One region of the Alteromonas sp. OM2203 genome, then DNA from elsewhere that is predicted to be linked to it. Evidence: predicted binding sites of a transcription regulator. Region 1 holds the regulator's gene; the other holds the start of a gene.
The links. The regulator FNR, encoded in region 1, switches genes on or off when oxygen is low (the NO sensors DNR and NnrR bind a similar motif). The targets are predictions, from matches to a motif close to TTGATCTAGATCAA.

Region 1 (6,270 bases):
ATAGACCCTGGTATAAAGAGTTCTGGCCTTGGTTCTTAATTGCCGTTCCAGTTATTACCCTGATCATGGGCGGTGTGTTGCTCAATCTTGCAATATCTACAGAAGATAGTCTGGTAATCGACGACTATTACAAAGAAGGTAAAGCAATCAACGCAAGTCTAGACAAAGAAGCCGTTGCAAAGCGTTTAAACATAACGTCGGACTTAACTATTACAGATGGCAGCATTGCCCTTGAATTTCACTCAGGTATTCCACAAGACGGAAACGCCGTTAAACTCAGTTTTTATCACGTGACGCTGGAAGATCGTGACGTAAGCGTATTGCTAAGCCGTGATGCCAACGGAATTTATCGCGGTTTTGTAGAAGAAAGTTTAGATGGTAAATGGCGAGTGTCGCTAACGCCAATTGACGAAAGTTGGAAAATTCAAAACACGATCTACCTTCCCCATGAGGGAAAAATAAAATTTAATCCGTAATGGCAGAGCACGATTGTTACCATTGTGGCTTGCCCATAGCGAACCACGACGAGGATAAGTTTAAAACGGTTATTTTAGGTCAGCAGCGCGACATGTGTTGCCCGGGCTGTTTAGCAGTGGCCGAAGCTATCGTATCGAATGGCCTTGAAGACTATTATCAGTTCAGAACTGAACCTGCTAAAAAGTCTGACGACGGCATTTTAGAAACCATCGATAAACTTAAGGTGTATGACGACCCCTCCCTGCAGGAGGAATTTGTTTTCGATGAAGGTCAAGATAAGCAGATACAGTTGACCCTTGAAGGTATTACTTGTGCGGCCTGTGGTTGGTTAATTGAAAAACAACTTTCGAAAGTAGAAGGCATAAAGCAAGTTGCGGTCAACGTTCAAGAGCGTCGCGCGCTAGTTACTTGGTCGCCACTGCAAATAAAGCTTAGCCAAATTCTTTCTACGCTGAAAAGAATAGGCTATGTAGGCTCGCCGTTTCATCCTGATGAACACGAGGCCAGCTATAAACGTGAGCAAAAAACCTTTCTGAAAAAGCTAGGGCTAGCGGGCATCATGACCATGCAGGTCATGATGTTAATGACAGGTCTCTACTTTGACTGGTTTGGTGCCATTGAGTTAGAAACCAGACAATATTTTTACTGGGTTGCGCTGACGCTAACAACCCCTGTTGTACTGTATTCTGGCAGCACTTTTTATATTGGAGCTGCCAAAGCGTTAAGCGCAAAAACGGTTAATATGGACGTTCCGGTTACGCTCGCCATTTTCGGTACTTACATTGCCGGAATACGCTCTACGGTTCTTGAACAAGGCGAAGTGTATTTTGAGTCTATCTGTATGTTCATTTTCCTGCTGTTACTCAGCCGGTTTTTGGAACATCGTAGCAGGCATCGCGCTGCGCAGATCTCCGCTAACATGATGCAATATGTCCCGGTTTCAGCCACGAAGTTAATGTCAGATGGCAGCGTTACCGAATGTCTAGCAAAACAACTACGAATAAACGACGTAGTACTGGTTAAACCCGGAGAGACAATTCCTATCGATGGCGTAGTAACCGAAGGTCATGCATCGGTTGACGAATCTATGCTTACCGGCGAGTTTAACCCCGTACGCAAAGAGAACAATAGCGTTGTTTACGGGGGTACGGTATGTCAAGACGGCAGCCTATCCATTATCGTAACCCAAACCCTCAAAAACGCACTGGTAAACCAAATTGTCAAGCTCCAAGCAAGTGCAATGGCTAGCAAGCCAAAAGCTGCGCAAATAGCGGATAATTTTTCTCGATACTTCGTTACCGCCGTGCTGATGATCTCAGCGTTAACCTATGGATTTTGGTCGTACCAAGGTAGCGACGATGCCTTTTGGATAACCATATCAGTGCTCGTTGCAACCTGCCCTTGCGCACTAGGTTTAGCCACACCATCAGCACTCACCTGTGCTATGGCAAAACTGAACAAGCAAGGTATTTTGCTTAAACGCGCCGATGCCTTAGAGCAAATTACGGGCATTGATACCATTGCACTAGATAAAACAGGCACACTCACGCAAGGCAAATTCACCATTTCAAATGCTTGGTATGCTGACGGCGTAGATAGTGACACGGCACTCTCTATCGCACGCGCGCTCGAGTCGCGCTCTGAGCATCCCATAGCGAAAGCATTCACAGAGAATAATACCCTTGGCGATGATAGCGCATCCGATTACACCGTTTATAAGGTAGTCAATTTTACTGTAGCGCCCGGAGGCGGAATATGTGGCGAAATCAATGACACCATGTTTTCAATGGGCTCTGCTGCGTTTTGCGTTCACGAGTCACAGCAAGAATTCATTGAAGACTACCCTTCAGCTAACGTCTATCTCACTGTTAAAGGCCGTATTATGGCAGCGTTTGAAGTGCGAGATACGCTTCGTGCTGATACGCAAGAAACCCTCGATATCTTGGCAAAAAGCCATAGGCTTACAGTCTTAAGCGGCGATACACAAAAAAACGTGGACTCACTAACTGCGTCATTGCCAATCGAAACAGCCAAAGGTGGGCTTACACCAGAACTTAAATACGAAGCTGTTCAAGCTATGCAGCAAGCGGGAGCCAAAGTAATGATGATGGGGGACGGTATCAACGATGCACCTGTTCTTGCCAGTGCAGACGTGGCAATAGCGGTTGGCAATGCTACCGATGTTGCTAAGACAGCAGCAGATGTTATTTTGCTTGGCGATCAACTTTTATCTGTTCCAACGCTTATAAGCACTTCTCACCAAGTGAAGAAGAAAATAAGACAGAACATAGGCTGGTCTGTAGGATACAACGTTTTGATTCTGCCCTTCGCCGTGTCTGGGCTACTTTCGCCGTGGATGGCTGTTGTAGGTATGTCGTTAAGCAGTATTATTGTCGTTACAAACTCAACGCGACTTTTGAGCAAATAGCATGAGCATTATTTACGTATTAATTCCAATCGCCATCATTATTGTTGCTGTCGCTATTGTAATTTTCTTTTGGGCGGTAAAGACCAATCAGTTTGAGGATTTAGACCGACAAGGCTACAGCATTCTTTTCGATGATGATTTGTCACCTGAAGAAAAAAAATTAGCAGAACAGCGCAAGCAGCTTCAAGAGAGCAAGGCAATCAAGAACAAAGAAGATAATGGACGGGATTAACTACTTCTCTGCTTTTCTTATCGGCTTGGCGGGCGGTGTTCATTGTGTGGGAATGTGTGGAGGGATCGTTGCGGCGCTCAGAATGGTCTCGCCAAAAGGCTCATCCGCTGTACCCTATACACTCGCTTACAACATGGGCCGGATTGCCAGCTATACGATTGCCGGTGCAATCACTGGCGCATTAGGAAAAATTGCGTCAGATTTCGTTCCCCTTGCCAGCTATGTCCTATCTCTTTTTAGCGGTGTTATGTTGCTTTTACTCGCTTGTTATTTAGGGAAATGGTGGACAGGCCTAACCCTTTTGGAAAGCGCAGGTAAAGGTCTATTTTCCAAACTTCAGCCTCTCTCTAAGCGGTTTTTACCGTTCAAAACCCCATTTAGCGCAATACCTTATGGCTTTATTTGGGGTTGGTTACCCTGCGGGCTTGTGTATTCAACCCTAACCTGGTCATTGGCCGCAGGCAACGCGTTACAAGGCGCGGGTATTATGTTTTTCTTTGGGTTGGGAACCTTACCCACCCTGCTTGCCGCCAGCGCAGGTAGTCAATATCTAGTGAGTACTTTTCAGCAAAGCGGCGTAAGGCAACTTATTGCAAGTATAATGGCTATCTATGCTATTTATCTTATTCAGGGCGCAATCCTATAAAAAAATAGGTATTATTGTCGTGTATAAATTATAAAGAGCAGGTTTTATGAGCAAAGGAAGCCAATTTTCAATCCACTGTCAGAACTGTAGTTTCAGCCATCTCTGTCTGCCTGTTGCATTAAACAAGACAGAAATTGAGTCTTTAGACGACATCATTGAGCGTAAAAAACCGCTGCATAAAGGCGATACGCTTATTCAAACTGGCGATACATTTCGTTCGCTCTTTGCCGTAAGAACCGGTTCTTTCAAGTCGTTCGTTACCAACTCTGAAGGTGAGGAGCAAATTACAGGTTTTCATTTTCCCGGCGACATTATCGGCTTCGATGCGCTGCGCGAAAATAAGCACCAGAGCTACACTTCTGCATTAGAAACAGCGATGGTCTGTGAACTTCCCTATGAAATGTTAGATGAAATGTCGGTTCAGTTTCCGAAACTGCGCCATCAGATAATGAGCTTCATGAGTGCAGAGATAAAGCAGGATCACGACATGATCATGCTTCTCAATAAACGAACAGCAGAAGAACGCTTACTCTATTTTATCTCCCACCTATCGCAAAGATTTGAGGAGCGAGGCTTTTCTCATCGTGAGTTTCATTTAACGATGACACGAAATGAGATTGGCAATTACCTCGGTTTAACGATAGAAACCATAAGCCGCCTGTTAAGTCGTTTCCAAAAAGAAAACATTATAAAGGTAGATGGCAAACTCATTACCATTCTAGATTTTGCACTGTTAGAAAATAAACTGTCTGCCCTTAACGGACCAAGTGTTGTATGTAGCGGCTAGGTTGTCTCTTCGTTTAAATTGTTTAAGAACGCGCGCAAAGCGCGTTTTTTATTACCTTTATTTTTTATTGTCCCAAGCACCCATAAATCGCCACACTAAAAATGCCTAAGAGAAATGCCTGAGAGAGTTGTAAAATTCTTGACCCAAAACAACACGTTTTTTCAAATGTCGTTTATAGTTAGTGAAGATGGACTAGAAAAATAGCTTTATTTATCGTCACATCAAGCTGTGTGCTTACTGGAGGGTGTTATGATTGAATATAAACGAATTCTTGCCGTGGTAGATGCTGAACGGGACAACCAACCTGCTTTAAGTCGAGCCTATGAACTCGCGTCGAAAACAGGTGCAACAGTGACCGCAATGATGGTGGTCTACGATCTATCTTATGATATGACCACCATGCTAAGCCCAGATGAGCGCGAAGCCATGCGCGATGCAGTAACTAAAGAGCAAGGCAAGTGGCTTTCTGAGCAACTTAGGAAACAAGGCTTTGCTGATACCGATATTGTAGTTGAGTGGAACAACCGTGCTTTTGAGTCAATTATTTACTACACGCTTAACAACCAAATTGATCTAGTGGTAAAAGCGACAAAGAACCACGATGATTTAGCCTCTGTCATTTTCACACCAACAGACTGGCATTTAATGCGTAAGTGCCCTCGCCCAGTGTTATTGGTTAAAGAGCATGATTGGCCAGAAGGTGGTGAGATCATCGCAGCCGTAAACGTAGGAAGTGAAGACGACGAACATGCTGCGCTTAATGACAAGCTTACAATTATTGCAAACGATTATGCGGCCTTATTGAAAGGAAATGTGAATTTAGTCAACAGCTATCCTTCTACTCCACTAAACATTGCGATAGAAGTTCCGGAGTTCGACCCCGATACCTATCATGATGCGGTTAAAAATCACCATCAATCCGAAATGCGTCGCCATGCTCAACAATATGGCATTTCCGAAGAGAAATGCATTGTAAAAGAAGGTTTGCCCGAAAAAGTTATTCCCCACGTAGCCAAAACCATCGACGCTGAACTTGTTATCATCGGAACTGTAGGCCGCGTGGGCATTTCAGCCGCGCTTATCGGAAATACAGCAGAGCATGTGATCGACGAACTTAACTGTGACGTTTTGGCTATTAAGCCAGATGGCTTTGTTCCACCGCTTAAGGTACAAAATTAACGACACAACCATGGTTTAAAAAAGGCGCTTTATTGTATAATGCTTGCTTTATCACAAACCAAGCTAGTGAATTATGAGTTTAGGCACAAGCAGCGTTGAGCCATCTGCATTGAACGCTGCACAAAGTAAGCAAAAGTACAACTTCAACAAACTTCAAAAACGTCTTCGTCGCAACGTGGGTAAAGCCATTGCCGACTTTGGCATGATTGAGAATAATGACAAGGTGATGGTGTGTCTATCTGGTGGGAAAGACAGCTACACCATGCTCGATATTTTGATGTTTTTAAAGAAGATTGCGCCTATTCACTTCGATATCGTTGCGGTAAATCTTGACCAAAAACAGCCAGGTTTTCCAGAGCACATCCTGCCGGCTTATCTAGACGAAATTGGTGTTGAGTATAAAATCGTTGAAGAAGACACTTACTCAATTGTAAAAGATAAAATTCCCGAGGGAAAAACAACCTGTTCGCTGTGCTCACGATTACGTCGGGGCATTTTATATAGAACGGCTAAAGAACTTG
Region 2 (6,270 bases), 240 kb from region 1:
TATTGCTTAAAAAGCAGATACACACCTGCGCAAAGCGCTATAAGTTTAATTAAGGCTAACGCGTCGCCGACCTGTGACATGAACTTGGGGGAATGGTAGTTAAAGCCCCACAGCACACTACCATGCAGACTTTCTACTAATGGAACTATTGTTAGAAGTAACACAGCGAGTAAATGAGTGAATAAGGCCGCAAAGGTTCTTTGCGGCACTTGCTTGTTACTCGGGCTATAGTTTTGCTCTAATTGCGTTGTCCCTAACATTAATTATCAGCTTCCTTAAATCGGCGAACCTGGCGGTAGTGGCTCTACTTCGAAGCTACTTGGCCACGTTTTACTGGACCAGTAGGTATCGAACTGCTCTTTTAGTATCTCATACTGATTGTCGTCAGCTTCATCATCTAGCCACTCGCTAAATTCAAGTAAAGCAAGTTCAGCTTCCATTCTTACTTCTGGCGCCAGCTTGTCGTTAGTGACCGCTTTCATCACGGCATTTAATGCAACTAACTGTAAGCGCTTTGCTAGTGGACTTTGCGACTTATTTTTATACCAGTGTACGCTAAGTATTTGCTTCACCAGCATTGAAACGCCCACTTTTTTGCGTCTATCTTTACTGCTTTTTACTTGCCACTCTAGGCGATTCAAGCGCTCTGGGTGTAATAACAACTCAAACGCAAAGTTCGACGCCGAAGCGGCCGCAGAAACTGGGTCTAACATTAACCCCATTTTACCCTTAAAGTGCTCGCGGGTAATGTCGTCACCGTAGGCTGTAGGTGGAATAAGCGCGAGAACCGATTCAGGTATAGTAAGGTAGTCGGCCGTAGTAGCAGTGATTAACTGCTGCATAGCTCTCTGCTGAACCGCGGGTGCTACAAACTGCTGCCCTTGCGTTTGGGTGTAATCGCCTTTGCGTTCATATTCATACACTAAGCCGCCTACTTGCTTTGCTACGGCTTCTAGTTGATAGCGATGTAACAAGTAAATGGGCACTAAAGCATTTTCGAGTGACGACAAGCTGCTGTTCGGGCTTAACGTATCTAAACCTAAATTGGCTAACGCCAGTTGGCGCACTTGTGAAATTTCATCGAAGGCATCTAGCGGGTTACTACCATTTTCCCACATATGACCATTTGCTGACGCATGACGGCTGCTGCGGGTATCTGGGTCTGATTTAAAGCTTAACCCTTCATTACGACCTTTAACGATAATTTTTGCCAAGGCTTCGGATTCTTCTACATCGCTAGCAAAGTCTTGATAGCCATACGCTACGGCGTGAATATCCCATGCGCCTATGCCTTTGTCATAGGCGCCTTCAAGGCTAATCTTGCCGTTTTTAATGCTTATTTTAGGGTGAGGATAATCCATTACCGACGCACGGTTATTTTCACTTGCCGCAAAGTTGTGCGCTATGCCTAGTGTGTGCCCTACTTCGTGAGCAGAAAGCTGCCTAATGCGATCCAGCGCCATTTCTTGCTGCAAAGTGGTGTCGGTGTTGCCGTCTTTAAAAGGGCTAGTTAGGCCAAGGGCAATTAAATAATCTTGTCTTACACGCAGAGAGCCTAAAGTAACGTGACCTTTGATAATTTCCCCTGTACGTGGGTCAACTACCGACGACCCATAAGACCAGCCGCGCGTTGCGCGATGTACCCAGTTAATAACGTTGTAGCGCACGTCCATAGGGTCGGCACCTTCAGGCAGTACTTTTACCTGAAACGCATCTTTGTAACCTGCAGCTTCATAGGCTTGGTTCCACCAGCTTGCGCCTTCTTTAAGCGCGGTCATTACCGGCTCTGGGATACCTGGGTCTAGGTAATACACAATTGGCTCCACTGCTTCGCTCATTGCTGCATGGGGCGTTTTCTTGGTTAAGCGATGGCGTGTAATAAAACGCTGCTCGGTAGGTTCACTAATAGGTGTTGAATAATCGAAATAGCTAAATTTCCAGTAGCCTGAATATGGGTGGTACTCCCTAGGCGTATAGTTGTCGTCAGGCAGTGCCACAAAGGAATGATGTAAGTGCACCGACACGCTTTCTGGGTCGGGGGTAACTTGCTGAACGTATTCACCAGGCTTTTTACCAGCAAAAGTGACTAATGCTTCTAACTCGGTATTTTTTTCAAAGGCTTTGGTTTTTGGTAAGTACACCCCGCTTCGCATTTTATCTACGCTAAAGCTACCTTGATTGGTGCGCGCCATGCGGTTACCGATACCGTGAATATCACTGAGTAAAAAAGGCGTGTAATCGATAAGACTGGCGTTGTCGCTTTTTGCTACCAGCGTGAAACCGGCAATGACCGAATCCGCAAAAGCTTCATCAATACTTTGCTTTTCGGCATCGCTGCCGTGGGCCGCACGGTATTTCGTGTTGTGCTGCTTCAACAAAACCTTGTTACCAAACTTTTCGAAACTTACTAAGCGGGTTTCGCCAAGCTGTCCGCGATCGAGGCCAATGTCGTTCGAGCCTACACCGTAGGGCAAGCTGCTTTGAAACAAATATTCGGCGTTACCTGTTGGCACCGCCAAATAAACTTTGTCACTTTCATCGTCATAGTAAACAGGGATTAGACCGTCTTTTTTGGTCATATCGCTAGTGAATTCACCAATGCTTGGCAGCGCTGCCCAAGCTGAAGACGTAGACACAACAAACAATACCGTAATGGCAATGGCCGATTTGCCGGAGGCTTTTATTTGTCGCGCCGCTTTATGAAAAATGTTCAAGTGCAGCATGCAGTTAGTCCTTATTATTGTGAATTTCTAGCCTACCCTATGTGGCGGCTTTTGCCCATGGTGATTCGTCGTTTAAGTACGTCAATTGAGGTGATAGATTAGTTTTGCTATAAGTTCTCATAACATTTTTCTTAGTGCATTTGTCTTGCTGCTCAGTCTAATATGCAGAAATAATTTGATCTCCATCAACCCCTTGCCTGATTTGCCTTGAGGGCCTCACGGCGTACTTATAGAATCCGCCGCCTTGTTAAAGGCGTCTAGTAGCGGTTTTTATATATGACTTCAAACACTTCTTCTCGTAACAGTTCTTCAATTCAATACGAAGATTCAGCGTTAAAACTTTCCGACCAAACGTTTAACGCACCAGAATTGCTAGCCCCAGCAGGTAGCTTGCGCAATATGCGCTACGCTTTTGCCTATGGAGCAGACGCTGTTTATGCTGGTCAACCCCGCTACTCGCTACGCGTGAGAAATAACGAATTTAGCCTCGAAAACTTAGCGATAGGTATAGAAGAAGCGCATGCCCTAGGCAAGAAATTCTACGTGGTGAGCAATATTGCCCCCCACAATAGCAAGCTTGGCACCTACCTTAATGATATTGCGCCGGTAATTGCTATGAAACCTGACGCGCTAATTATGTCAGATCCCGGACTAATTATGATGGTGCGCGATGCATTCCCTCGCATGCCAATTCATTTAAGTGTTCAGGCCAATGCTGTGAACTACGCCACGGTGAAGTTTTGGCAAAAACAAGGCATTGAGCGCGTTGTTTTATCGCGAGAACTATCGCTTGAAGAAATTGAAACAGTCCGCGAGCAAGTGCCAGACATGGAATTAGAAGTGTTTGTTCATGGCGCGCTTTGCATGGCGTATTCCGGGCGCTGTTTATTGTCTGGCTACATGAATAAACGAGATCCCAACCAAGGCACTTGTACCAATGCTTGTCGTTGGTCTTATGATGTTAAGGCGGGAAGCGAAAACGAAACCGGTGATATCGTTCAAGCCACCGAAATTAATAAAGCCGTTTCGGCACCTCAAACGGTCATTCCCACCCTTGGCGAAGGCGCGCCAAGTACTCATGTGTTTATGTTAGAAGAAAAAGAAAAGCCCGGCGAATTGATGCCTGCCTTTGAGGACGAACATGGCACTTATATTATGAATTCGAAAGACTTGCGTGCCGTTCAGCATGTCGACCGCCTAACCAAAATGGGCGTGCATAGCTTAAAAATAGAAGGCCGCACAAAATCACACTACTACTGCGCTCGAACAGCGCAAGTTTATCGCAAAGCCATTGACGACGCAGTAGCAGGTAAACCCTTCGACAACTCGTTAATGGGAAGCTTGGAAACCTTGGCTCATCGAGGTTATACGGAAGGTTTCCTGCGTCGTCACTCACACCAAACGTATCAGAACTACGAATACGGGCATTCTGTCAGCGATAAACAGCAATTTGTTGGTGAAGTGCTAGGCCGCTGCGACGAAACGGGTTTTGCGATTATAGATGTTAAAAACAAATTCTGTGTAGGGGACTCGTTAGAACTGATGACACCAAGCGGAAACATTACCTTTGCGCTTAATGAAATGCTGGATAAGAAAAGCCTTTATATTAGCGATGCCAAAGGTTCAGGGCACCAGGTTAGAATACCTCTACCTTGCGATGTAGACCTAGATTTTGCTCTGCTGCTACGTAATCTGGATGAAGGCGTTGACACTCGTAACCCGTTTCGCAAAACGGATAGTGCCGTAAAAAAACAGAGCGTAAGCGAGGTATAATTCATGGCACTGCTTATTCTAGATAGCTGCATTAATTGCGATATGTGCGAACCTGAGTGCCCTAATTCAGCAATTAGCATGGGAAATAACGTGTACGAAATAGATGCTAATCGTTGTACCGAATGCGTGGGGCATTACGATGCCCCTACCTGCGTGGCAGTGTGCCCTATAGATGTAGTTAAACCAGACCCTAACAAGAAAGAAACGTTAGATGAGTTAGCTGAGAAATTTATACGTTTAACTACTTAGCAACGATGTAAGCCAATAAGTTAAACATACTATTCAAAGAATTTTCTTGAATCCTACTCAAGAGTGATCCCTAATTGCAGAACTGTTTGAACTGGCACAACTAATAAGGGTTTTGTTTTGAAGTTTGCCTCTCGCGCTACCGCTATCTCTCCGTTTCTTGCCATGGCCTATGGCGAAAAGGCCTCTGCTCTGGAAAAGCAAGGTAAAGATGTTATTCGTCTTAATCTTGGTGAGCCAGATTTTGGCGCTCCCGAGCCTGTACTTGCAGCAATGAAAGAAAGCTTGAATACCCCAGATTTTCCTTATACGTCTGCGCTAGGTATGCCTGAACTCCGAGAAGCCATAGCCCGCTTTTACGAATTTAAACACGGCGTAAAGATAAGTCCTTCACGGGTGGTCGTAACCGCCGGCGCGTCTGGTGCGTTACTTTTGGCAAGCGCGGCCTTGGTTGAACCCGGCGATAATGTGATATTGGGCGACCCGTCTTACCCCTGTAACCGACGCTTTTTGAACGCATTTGGCGCAGAAGTAACGCTGGTGCCAACACGCAGCGAGGATAACTTTCAATTAACCGCTGAAAGTGTTACCGATAATTGGAAGCAAAACACGAAAGGCGTGCTTATAGCCTCCCCTGCCAATCCGACAGGTACGGCGATTGATATAGACGAGTTGATTAAAATTGGCGAATACTGCAATGCCAACGGTGGTTTTTTAATTGTTGATGAGATTTACTTGGATCTCTCACTTTCTATTAATGACGATACTACCCAATCAACCAGCAACAAGAACGCCAAGCTTCGAACCGTACTTGCTAACGCTAAACTGGAAGACACTGTAGTGGTTATCAATAGCTTCTCTAAATATTTTGGCATGACCGGCTGGCGCCTCGGCTGGTGTGTTGTGCCTGAAGCGATGACACCCATCGTTGAAAAGCTCGCGCAGAACTTGTTCATTTGCCCCTCCACCCTTTCACAAAAAGCCGCCCTTGCTTGTTTTACTTCTGAGGCATTGGCGCAATGCGAACAAAATCGTGTAAACCTGACAAAGCGGGCCTCTTTCGTTTTTAATGCACTTGAAAAAATCGGCATTAGTTTAGATGCCCAGCCAGACGGTGCTTTTTACGCTTTCATCAATATTAAACACACAGGGCTAAGTGCTATTGAGTTTTGTGACGCCCTGCTCTCACAACATCATGTTGCACTTACGCCCGGCAATGATTTTGGCGAGCACAATGCCGACCACTATGTAAGGCTGTCTTTCGCTACGGATATGGACCGCTTAAACGAAGGATTAACACGTCTGGCTAAGTTTGTTAAGTCATTAAACTAACGGTTTATCGCCTGCCGTTTAATTTCGTGAATAGACAAATATTACCGAAAAAAATGATAGATATCCGCGCTTGTGCGTATATTGGATATCGTATATTGATGACACGTGTCAAAACGAAATAAAACAGGACAAAACAATGAGTAACGAACGGGAATTTGATGTAGTTATCTTCGGTGCTACAGGTTTTACGGGCAAA

Region 2: yegQ (tRNA 5-hydroxyuridine modification protein YegQ) is a predicted target of FNR. The motif match lies at 2,899-2,912, and genes of this name have one in related genera.

The regions. Positions count from the first base shown of each region.
Region 1 is NZ_CP183209.1:2,392,101-2,398,370, forward strand. Features, by position in the region: gene ACM0P2_RS10640 (FixH family protein) at 1-476, shown strand, start outside; gene ACM0P2_RS10645 (heavy metal translocating P-type ATPase) at 476-2,905, shown strand; gene ccoS (cbb3-type cytochrome oxidase assembly protein CcoS) at 2,907-3,137, shown strand; gene ACM0P2_RS10655 (sulfite exporter TauE/SafE family protein) at 3,124-3,783, shown strand; gene fnr (fumarate/nitrate reduction transcriptional regulator Fnr) at 3,830-4,570, shown strand; gene uspE (universal stress protein UspE) at 4,820-5,749, shown strand; gene ttcA (tRNA 2-thiocytidine(32) synthetase TtcA) at 5,823-6,270, shown strand, end outside.
Region 2 is NZ_CP183209.1:2,627,863-2,634,132, forward strand. Features, by position in the region: gene ACM0P2_RS11770 (hypothetical protein) at 1-260, opposite strand, end outside; gene ACM0P2_RS11775 (zinc-dependent metalloprotease) at 276-2,723, opposite strand; gene yegQ (tRNA 5-hydroxyuridine modification protein YegQ) at 3,123-4,496, shown strand; gene ACM0P2_RS11785 (YfhL family 4Fe-4S dicluster ferredoxin) at 4,500-4,745, shown strand; gene ACM0P2_RS11790 (aminotransferase class I/II-fold pyridoxal phosphate-dependent enzyme) at 4,863-6,074, shown strand; gene ACM0P2_RS11795 (saccharopine dehydrogenase family protein) at 6,211-6,270, shown strand, end outside.